One region of the Paenibacillus sp. Lou8.1 genome, then DNA from elsewhere that is predicted to be linked to it. Evidence: predicted binding sites of a transcription regulator. Region 1 holds the regulator's gene; the other holds the start of a gene.
What was found. The regulator LexA, encoded in region 1, represses DNA repair genes until DNA is damaged. The targets are predictions, from matches to a motif close to CGAACATATGTTCG.
Positions count from the first base shown of each region.

Region 1 (4,932 bases):
TCGACCAAAAGAACCTGAAATGACAACATGATCAAAAAAAGGAGCTAATTGAGGAACTCCATCCAGTTTCTCCTGTTGTAGATCAGGGGAGCCGTTTGTCAGCAATAACAGTTTGTAATGTCCCTTCAATTGTTCTAGAATCTCAAACGTTTCTTCATATACATGTGGACGTGCGCGTCTTTCCGAAGCAAATTGGGTAGCCAGCTTTTCCGCCAACTTCTCATTATCTATCCCTAGTTGCTGGAGTCCTCTGCGCCATGATTCCTTTCGATAAACAGGGGCCAACTGTTCCAATTGGCGGAATTCAGGTTGCTCACCTGCTGTAAAATTCGCCCACAATCCTTCAAACGGGTTAATGCCGATCATTTGAGTAAAACTAAAGGTTTCATAGGATTCATACAAAGCGCGTGCTTCCTTACGTACCGCTTCCTCCAGAGTTTTCGGATCAACGCCTGCTTCACGGGAGCCTGTTTGGCACGCTGCATCAAATGCCTCTTCTACACTACGTTCATCCCATAAAAGGGTATCATCAAGATCAAACATTACCGCCTGAATCGTCATCTGAATTATCCACTCTCTTTCCACAGTATATGTACACCTATTTGCTCGGTTAAGTATTTGAATCGTTATGTGTGCCCATATTAAGCAAGCGGCCGCAGCATGTTATATGAAATAACATCATACGGCCTTTGTTAAAGAGCTACAGGCTAAATCAGTTATTTTTTGTCCACCTGTATCTGATTGGATAGCGCAAACTTCTCAAGTCGCTCTGCAATGGCATCCGTGTCATAGCGACCTAATGATTTTGTGAAAATGAAATTACCGCCCTTACCTTTTCTTTCAACGGTTACGTAACCCTTTTCAATCTTGATGGCTTTCATGTCCCCAGCCGTCATTGGACGTTCTCTACCACCTTTCAGCATGTAGAGAGTATCCTTTCCCACTTTCAGATAAGGACGACGGATGAAAAAGATAACAGCCAGCATCAAGTACAGGCCGAATACAAGCCAATCCATCCCTCGCATGCCAGTCTTAGTCAAAAAGTAACTCATAAGCATGTACAATACAGAAAGACCAGCCAGCATAATTGGCACAGTAATGTTACGGCCACGGAAAATATCCATTGCAGAACCTGCGCCGTTAATGGTTTGAATGCCTTGCTTTTTGCGCGATTTATTTAAATGCGCTGTGTTTTTGCGTACTTTTCTTTCAAATGATCGGGCCATCTCTCAATTCCTTCCCAGATATATTACAATAAAACAATTGCCTCAAAGCTGATCTATATAGATACCCAGAACGGTACCTAAAACAAAAGGCAAATTGCAGGCTTGGGCGCTTTAACAACATTAATGCTTCAGCCCGTCATTTCCCTTCGATGTATCATCGTCCACAAATTCAATTGTTTCAAGCTGCTGCCGAAAATTACGGCGAATGTTACCTAAATAAATTTCCCGAAGATTGGCGCGCTCTGTGGCTTCCTCTTCCGTCAAACCCTCGGATTTTGCTTTGCGCGCTAATTCATTGATGCGCTGTACCAAGCTGTCTATATCCAAATTATGTCCCCTCCATAAAAGCAAAGATATAATACACTTTGACATGTAGAAAAGAGCTTGTCAAGGCTCCCGCATTACGCTCCCTGACAAGCTCTAATAGTCTATAGGTCAGAAGTTAGGAAGCTTGAGTACCTGACCTGCCTGTACTCCCCGATCCTCTAAACCGTTAATCCGCACAATTCCTTCTATATATACCCGTGTATCCATTCGTTCCGGTTTATGATTTGCGGCAATCTCCCACAACGTATCTCCAGGTTGTACGGTCAGTTTAGTCACTTCTTCCTGGGAAGCTGAAGGTGCCGCGAAAACCGTAAGTACACCTGCCCCTGCAATCCAAGCAACAATCACTAAAATAAGAAGCTTAAGTAAAAGAGTATTAGTAATAATTTGCATAAAATGCGCTCTACCCTCTTTTCGGGTCTCCTGCAAATTTTCTGAATTCATCGGAAAAATACTTTGATAAGTGCTATATTTCATCATTGGCTGCGACCTCCAAACGTTTGTTCTTATGTTTTCACAATATAACACGAACATTTGTTTTGTTCAATAGAAAAGAGAACAAAAGTTCGCGATTATTTTTAGGGATTATTTAGAACTTATGTTTGTACGAACGGAGGTTCTATGCTATAATTTTCCCAAACGTTACTAAATGGGGTTGATACGGTATGTCTAAGATTTCGAGCCGCCAGCAGGCCATTCTTGAATTTATCCGCAATGAAGTGCGTCTAAAGGGATACCCCCCTTCTGTACGCGAAATAGGCGAGGCTGTCGGATTGGCCTCCAGTTCTACGGTTCACGGTCATTTGGATCGTTTAGAGAAAAAAGGACTCATTCGACGCGATCCTACAAAACCACGGGCTATTGAGTTACTCGGTCAAGACGAATCGGATAACAGCAACTTGATTAATTACTCCATTAGTCGTGTCCCCGTCGTCGGCAAAGTAACTGCTGGCCTTCCTATTACGGCGACAGAAAATATTGAAGATTACTTTCCTCTTCCCCAACACTTTGTTGGTGAGGATAAAATATTCATGTTATCTGTTGTAGGCGAAAGCATGATTGAGGCTGGGATTGCTAACGGAGACTATGTAATCGTACGTCAGCAGCAGACCGCTGATAATGGCGATATTGTTGTAGCTATGACAGATGAAGACGAGGCTACAGTTAAAACCTTCTACAAAGAAAAAGATCATATCCGGCTTCAACCTGAAAATCCAGCCTTTGAACCGCTTCGCCTGACACACGTCAGCATTTTGGGCAAGGTTGTAGGACTCTTCCGGGACTTCCACTGATTTCTCGTTCTTTCTTCCCCGTTATTCTAACCACTAATACAAAACCGGCTGCCTAGGGTAAGCCGGTTTTGTATTGTTATTGTGTTTACTATGTATCTCACAACTATTTTTTAATTTCAGCAACCTATTCCTATTGTTTCTACTATAAAATCAGCCTCCTCATCTCAAATAATCACCCACTGATCTTGAGATCACACATAACAACCTACGATCGTATTCAGTACATACAAATACTTATCCATTTCAGGTACTTAGAAAAGCAACTCGAAGCTGTAATTTCCGAAAGAAACAATTACCCAGAAGACAGCCAAGAATATAAACTGCTCTCTGAACAACTGAATCATATTCTTGCTCAAGAGGCGTACTACGAGAAAAAACTTAACACTCTTAATAGTAAATAATTTTTATACTAAACTGCATATTATTTATCTACACTATTAGACTCATGCCGACCTGCCTGTAACATTCTCCTGCAACATGGCGAAGACAGGTTCGCATGAGTTTTTTGTTAACCATTAGTAATATAGGTACCAGCTTCTTTTTGCTTTTAATAGATTTATGCTGATACATTACTATCACAATTGACATAGTATATAGCAGACCTAAGCAAAGGAGATATGCAGATGATCAGAAATAGAGTTAAAACGTATAAGCATCGCATCGGGAAAAACAGATATCTGGTCGTTAAAGTCTTTCAAGCCGCAGCTGCTAAAACAGGAAGCGGAAATGCACTAGCAACCAATGCCTTGAATATCAAGATTTCCAAGCGTAAGCATAAACACCACTAAGATTCATCCGTACCTTCATTTCCTTGAAGGGAGGTGATCATATGAGCAGAAGACATTGCAGACGTGATTTGAGAAGAAGAAGATCAAACATCCGTTCGAATCAAAGAGCCGTTGCGCGTGCAAGAGGTAACGCACTGGCTGTTAATCTGTTTAGCGTGAATGATAGACAACGCAGACGTTAATAATCGTTTTCAAGCAAAAGCAGGAAGGATTCTTCCTGCTTTTTTTTGTGTTAAACGCTACACCTAACTACTGCTATGAATCGTTGAAGCAAGCGGACGAGATCGTAGAATATCACACATAGTTGAACAGTCGCTACAATTTTGCTCTTTTTATAAATCTAACAGACAGGAAAAGGTGGTTCTCTTTTAGAATAGTGTGCATAGAGAAATTAAACCAGGAGGAGACAAGCCATGATAATTAAAATGTCACTTTCGAATATGGGAGATTTTAAGAAGTCAAATGAGAATAACGGCTTTATTGTGTCAGGAAGGATTATACCTAAATACGAGAACGATAATTGGACATATATAGAAGAAAGTTTCCCCGAACCATATTTTAAACAGTATGAGGATGATGACGTTGACATCAGTTATATTGATGAACAAGGAAAATCTATTTTTTTATATTATGATGAGAACGACTGTGTTGGGCAAATTAAACTTTGTACTAATTGGAATCGCTTTGCTCTAATTGAGGATATTGCCGTCGCTAAAGACTGGAGACACAAGGGAATCGGAGCAGCCTTATTGAGTAAAGCAACCGAGTGGGCTAAGCAGAATAACCTTGTTGGTCTTATGCTTGAAACACAGGATGTGAATGTTTTAGCTTGTCGATTCTATGCTAAAAATAACTTTGTTATCGGCGGAGTTGATACTATGCTATATTCTAATTTTTCCACAGCCCATGAAAAAGCGATTTTTTGGTATTATAAGTTTAAGCATTCAAATTAGCCTATCCTTCTGTAACAAGGCTGAATTTGAAATAATACCATCTTGTACGCACACTTTGCGTTGCCATCTCTAGTAAAATCAAACTGATCAGCAAACAAAGCTCTGCCAACCAATTAAGGTTAGCAGAGCTTTTGATTTATTTAGAGTATCCACTTACTTCAAACGTGAGGATGCGATCACTTTCAGCATGTAATCCTTTTCTGCTCTTATCAGGAATCTGAAACTGAACGTCTATATACAATAACAGTTAAAATCCCGCTAATTATAATGACCACTGTAAAAATCAATAACATATTGCTATATAAATAAGCAGATGGAAAATTAATGATTGGTATAAATTTTTGAT
Region 1 is NZ_JANAVN010000002.1:245,937-250,868, forward strand. Features, by position in the region: gene NLX78_RS03930 (HAD family hydrolase) at 1-561, opposite strand, end outside; gene NLX78_RS03935 (hypothetical protein) at 717-1,226, opposite strand; gene NLX78_RS03940 (DUF896 domain-containing protein) at 1,347-1,553, opposite strand; gene NLX78_RS03945 (LysM peptidoglycan-binding domain-containing protein) at 1,662-2,030, opposite strand; gene lexA (transcriptional repressor LexA) at 2,219-2,845, shown strand; gene NLX78_RS03955 (hypothetical protein) at 3,469-3,633, shown strand; gene NLX78_RS03960 (hypothetical protein) at 3,675-3,815, shown strand; gene NLX78_RS03965 (GNAT family N-acetyltransferase) at 4,047-4,586, shown strand; gene tet (Tet(L)/Tet(K)/Tet(45) family tetracycline efflux MFS transporter) at 4,796-4,932, opposite strand, start outside.

Region 2 (4,932 bases), on a different contig from region 1:
TACGATGATGTCACTGACAATAAACACGTTGCCGATTTTCCACCCGCGCCACTCACTGATCAGCAGAGATAAGATATCATCGCCCCCGGTTGCTCCACCGAAACGCAATACGATTCCGGCTCCCAAACCTGTAAGCACCCCACAAAGTAGAGCAGCTATCAGCAGATTTCCATGTAGATCTATAACCAGAGTCGAATACTTCTCAAATCCTGCATAAAACAGTGAAAAAGCGACGGCTCCGATTAACGCAAGCAGCATAAATCTTCTGCCCTTCAGTACCCATGCCAGCAATATGACGGGAATATCAAGCAGCAACATACTCCATGCTGGAGATATGCCAAACGCGTAATGTCCCAGCAGGGCCAAGCCTGCAAATCCGCCTTCTGACAAATGATTTTGAGCATTAATGTGATAGTACGTAAAAGCTAAAATGCATGTTCCGAGCAACATGACAGCAATCTGTCTCAATGCTCCATTGTTCACGATAGATTCGTAAGTTTTCCTCATACAGGCTCCCTCGGTTTCTCGTAAGTTTGATGTGGATGAACCCACTCTTACGGAAGCTACCGGATAAGATGTGCCTGGAGGACTTGGTCCTTCGCATGTACAATCCCCTCTTCCGCAGAGTTGGCTTTCGCAACTTGACGTTACTCCGCGGAAAAGCTAAGTATAAGACAGATCAAATCGTTTCCAAATCGTCCTTTGGGGAAGTATCCTTCGGGGACACATGGTATCCTGATCCTTTCTTTTGTGGAATAAAACTCCGACATTTCTGTGGTGCATATAATTCTATAATTTATTATACCACACCTTGTCACCTGCTAAACAGCTTGCTTTTTTGCTGCACCATATTTTATTTTATGTGTGAGCATGCTTTATTGTATGTGCGAATTAACGTATTATACCGAAGGTTTGGCGAATGTACATTTAATATAGCCCAAAGCGTATTTTATTTCTGTTTAGATTATTATCCACTTAATTTGGCGGTTCTACGCTGGTTGGCCATAAACACCCCTCCAAGTATAAGGACAAGTCCTGTAAGAACATTCCAGCCGATATGTTCATTCAGGAGCAAAAAGCCCCATACGATGGCACTTACTGGCACAAAATACGTCACCGAAGAAGCAAATTCCGCGCTCCCCCGCAAAATCATGTAATTGAACAAAATATATGCTACTCCTGATCCCAAAACTCCCAGCCCTATAAGGGAACCCAATACACCTGGATCAGAAACAATCGACAAATCAGGTCTCTCCACAATTGCCATCATAATACCCCCCCCTACCGCCGCACCAAACAGTGTCGCAAAGGTAGCCTGATACATGGAAAGATTGGAGAGAAAACGTTTGGAGAGCTGTGTTCCAAATCCATAGCAGAGAGTCGCAAGCAGCATACACCCAAAACCTACAGGATCAACAGAAATAATAGATGCAGGATTAATACCCAATAAAATAATAATTCCTACAAAAGCGAGCCCCATTCCTAACCACTGCATCCGATGAAAAATAGCCCCGAAAAAAACAAGCCCCACCAACATGGTCCATATTGGCGTGGTGGCATTCAATACAGAAGCCATGCTGCTAGCTATTTTGGTCTCGCTAAAACCGATCAATGTCCATGGCAAAACCATGTTGACCAAAGCTACCAGAGTAACCGATTTCCACGGAATGCTTTTAATTTTAAATGGCCTGCGCATAAGTAGCATTAATAAGACGATAAAAATAAGCCCAAAGCTGGATCTAAGAAATACAATAGTCCACGGTCCTACTTGATGTAGCAACAACACCTTGATAAACATAAACGAACCGCCCCAAATGAGGCTCAACAATAATAAAGCTGCATATAACGAACGTGACAATATGTATACCTTCTTTCTCCACTTTCTTAAGTTAAATAGTAGAGGCTGACCGCAGTCAGAACGATCTCCTCTTTTATGTAAGTTTTTATCCTTTAGCTTAACATAAACTCTGTTTGACTGTCATTGGCGATAAACTCAAGAATTCTTTACACAATGGCACATGGGTATCGCTCTCTACCACTTTTCCAATAATTGAGGATTGCTTTTGCCTTGGAAAAATCCCTATGATGAGGTATAAACAGAACATACGTTCTATATAAAGATTATATATTGTATTCTTACTCGGAGTAAAGGAGATTTTTATGCCAAGCCAAAAGACACTGAACCACAAGAATAAAGCTCCTTTGCCTTCTGAAGAAGACGCAGGGCTAGTCAAGATCTGTGTACTTCTAACTCTTGTGCTGGATGTGCTGGAACGAGACATTCGTATTATACATACCTCCCCTCTAAAAATGCCTGATTTGTATGTTCGTAGCCTGACTGGAGTACAACAGCGTGTAGCTGTTCAATTAGCAGAGACAAAGGCGCGAATGAAAACACTAGGGGTTAAAATATACAGCGAAATCCGAAATCATGAAGGCGTAGAGGTTTTGTATATATGCCGCGGCTATCAAAGACGATTTTTCATGCTTTCATCCTTTGCCCGCAGCGAGGTCCGGCGGAAACTGGGACACTATCTAGGAATTGATCCGACGCAAGATTAAGCCCCCTTGTAATCTAGTCTCTAGTTCTTGCACGATTAAATTTCATTCCTTGCAAAATAACCAACCCATTTCCCATTTTCAACCTAAATTCTAGTATAAAACTATTGCATTACGCGAAGTGAAGGTGATTCAAGAATGGATAAGTCACCAGATCATGGATAAATTCAATCCATATGGCACACATTATGCCTATCTCATCCAAAAAGGAGGGCTCTCTTGGCTGGACATGACGCAGCTTCCGTTGAATTAAACAGAAATGTTTCCTTTATTGAGCAAGCCCTTTTTTATACGGATGATTTAAAAAAACAGGCAATTTCCGTTGACGGCAAAGACGGTATGCTGCTCTATATTGATTCGCTCGTAGATCAGGAGATGATTCAAACTCATATCCTGAGTGCCTTATATGAGAAAATCGATGCAGTCTCTCATCAAATGTTCACCACCTTAAGCAGTCAAAAAGACACCGACCTTCAAAATGCTGCTGATTCGCTTATTCAGGGATATTGCATTTTTATGATAAATGGAGCGGAAGAATTTTTTATCCTTTCTTCCGAAAAGACGTATGCTCGCAGTACGGACGAACCAGAAAACGAAGGGGTTATTCGGGGACCGCACAATGGATTCATTGAGCAGTTATCCATCAATCTGAATCTGATTCGCAAACAAATTGTCACACCGTCGCTGGTTGTACGCTACTTCTATGTGGGATCTAAAACCCGGACTAAAATCGCTATTGTCTATGTTCAAGACTTGGCTAATCCTGAGCTAGTGGAAGCAGTAAAAACGAGAATTAAAGCGATCTCCTCCGATATGGTGCTCCCCCCCGGTTTTATTCAAGAGTTTATTGAGGACAACCCTTTTTCCCTCTTCCCTCAACAGCTCAGCACGGAACGACCGGATCGTGTGACCGCCAATCTAATGGAGGGACGGATAGCGATTTTGGCTGAAGGTAGCCCTACTGCTCTAATAGCTCCCGTCTCTTTTTTTGCATTTTACCAAAGTCCAGATGATTATCACGGCCGTTGGATTATTAGTTCATTTCTAAGAACGATTCGAATGATGAGCTTTTTGATCGCTTTTACGCTGCCTGCTATTTACATTGCGACAATTGCTTTTCATCCAGCTATTTTGCCACTAGAGTTGGCGCATACCATTAAAAAATCACTGGAAAATGTTCCATTCCCAGCGATTGTGGAGGCTATGCTGCTTGAATTGATCTTTGAGGTGCTACGAGAAGCCGGGGTCCGTCTACCCAGTCGGGTTGGCCAAACTATTGGAATCGTTGGTGGTCTCGTCATCGGAGATGCTATCGTTCGGGCTGGTCTCGTGTCGTATACGATGATCATCGTCGTCTCGTTAACAGCCATTTCTTCTTTTTTAGTGCCTTCTCATGAAATGAGCTCAGCGGTTCGTATCCTTCGTTTTCCGATGATGATTGCTGCAGCCTTGTTTGGATACATTGGCATTGCTTTCGGTTTACTTTTTCTTACTATCCACCTTTGCAAGCTGGAGACCTTTGGTACGCCCTACTTTGCTCCTCTTGCACCATTCCGGCTCGGTGATATGAAAGATGTTTTTATCCGCTTTCCAATTTGGACATTTCATCAGCGACCATATGATTCCCAAGCCCAAAAATTGAAGCAGCAGAACGACTCTAGGAGCTGGAAACGACGTGAATAAAGAAAGTACCATTGCATCGGGTCAACTTTTTTTTCTCATCATCAAGTTTGAGATTGGCGTAGACATTTTGTCACTTCCCTATCAGATGCACCTTTCAGCTAAAGGAGGGGGTTGGATATCTGTCATTATTGGCGGCCTTTTGATTCAACTCATTATTTTGATGTGCTGGCTTCTGCTAAGACGTTTTCCCTCCTCTTCGATTTATCAAATATTAACCCAAATTACTGGTTGCTGGATTGGAAAAGCATTGACTGTGGCTTACATTGCTTACTATCTGCTTATGGGTACCTCCGTTCTTGTGAACGCATATGACGTCATCAATCGCTGGATGCTGCAATATACTCCCCGTTGGGCTATACTTGCCCTGTTTTTGTTCAGTAGCATATATCTGGTTCGCGAAAATTTAAGAACAATTGCTCGAGTGCTTGTTTTAATTTCATTTCTGATTTTTCCCATGATGCTGTTAATTAGCTATGGTATAAAGCAGTCCAACCCGCTTTATCTGCTACCTCTGACTGAGGCGGGATGGCCCCGTATTATTGTCGGTTCAAAAGAAACGCTCCTAGCGATGTTTGGTTTTGAGTTCATTCTTGTCGTCTTTCCCATGGTTGAGGGCAAAAGTATAGGCAAGCTCAAGTCAATTTTGGCAGCTAACGCGATCGTGGTACTATTGTATTGTTTTACTGTATT
Region 2 is NZ_JANAVN010000004.1:63,875-68,806, forward strand. Features, by position in the region: gene NLX78_RS06885 (YitT family protein) at 1-507, opposite strand, end outside; gene NLX78_RS06890 (DMT family transporter) at 968-1,858, opposite strand; gene NLX78_RS06895 (YhjD family protein) at 2,161-2,562, shown strand; gene NLX78_RS06900 (spore germination protein) at 2,779-4,242, shown strand; gene NLX78_RS06905 (GerAB/ArcD/ProY family transporter) at 4,235-4,932, shown strand, end outside.
Region 2: NLX78_RS06895 (YhjD family protein) is a predicted target of LexA. The motif match lies at 2,099-2,112, and genes of this name have one in related genera.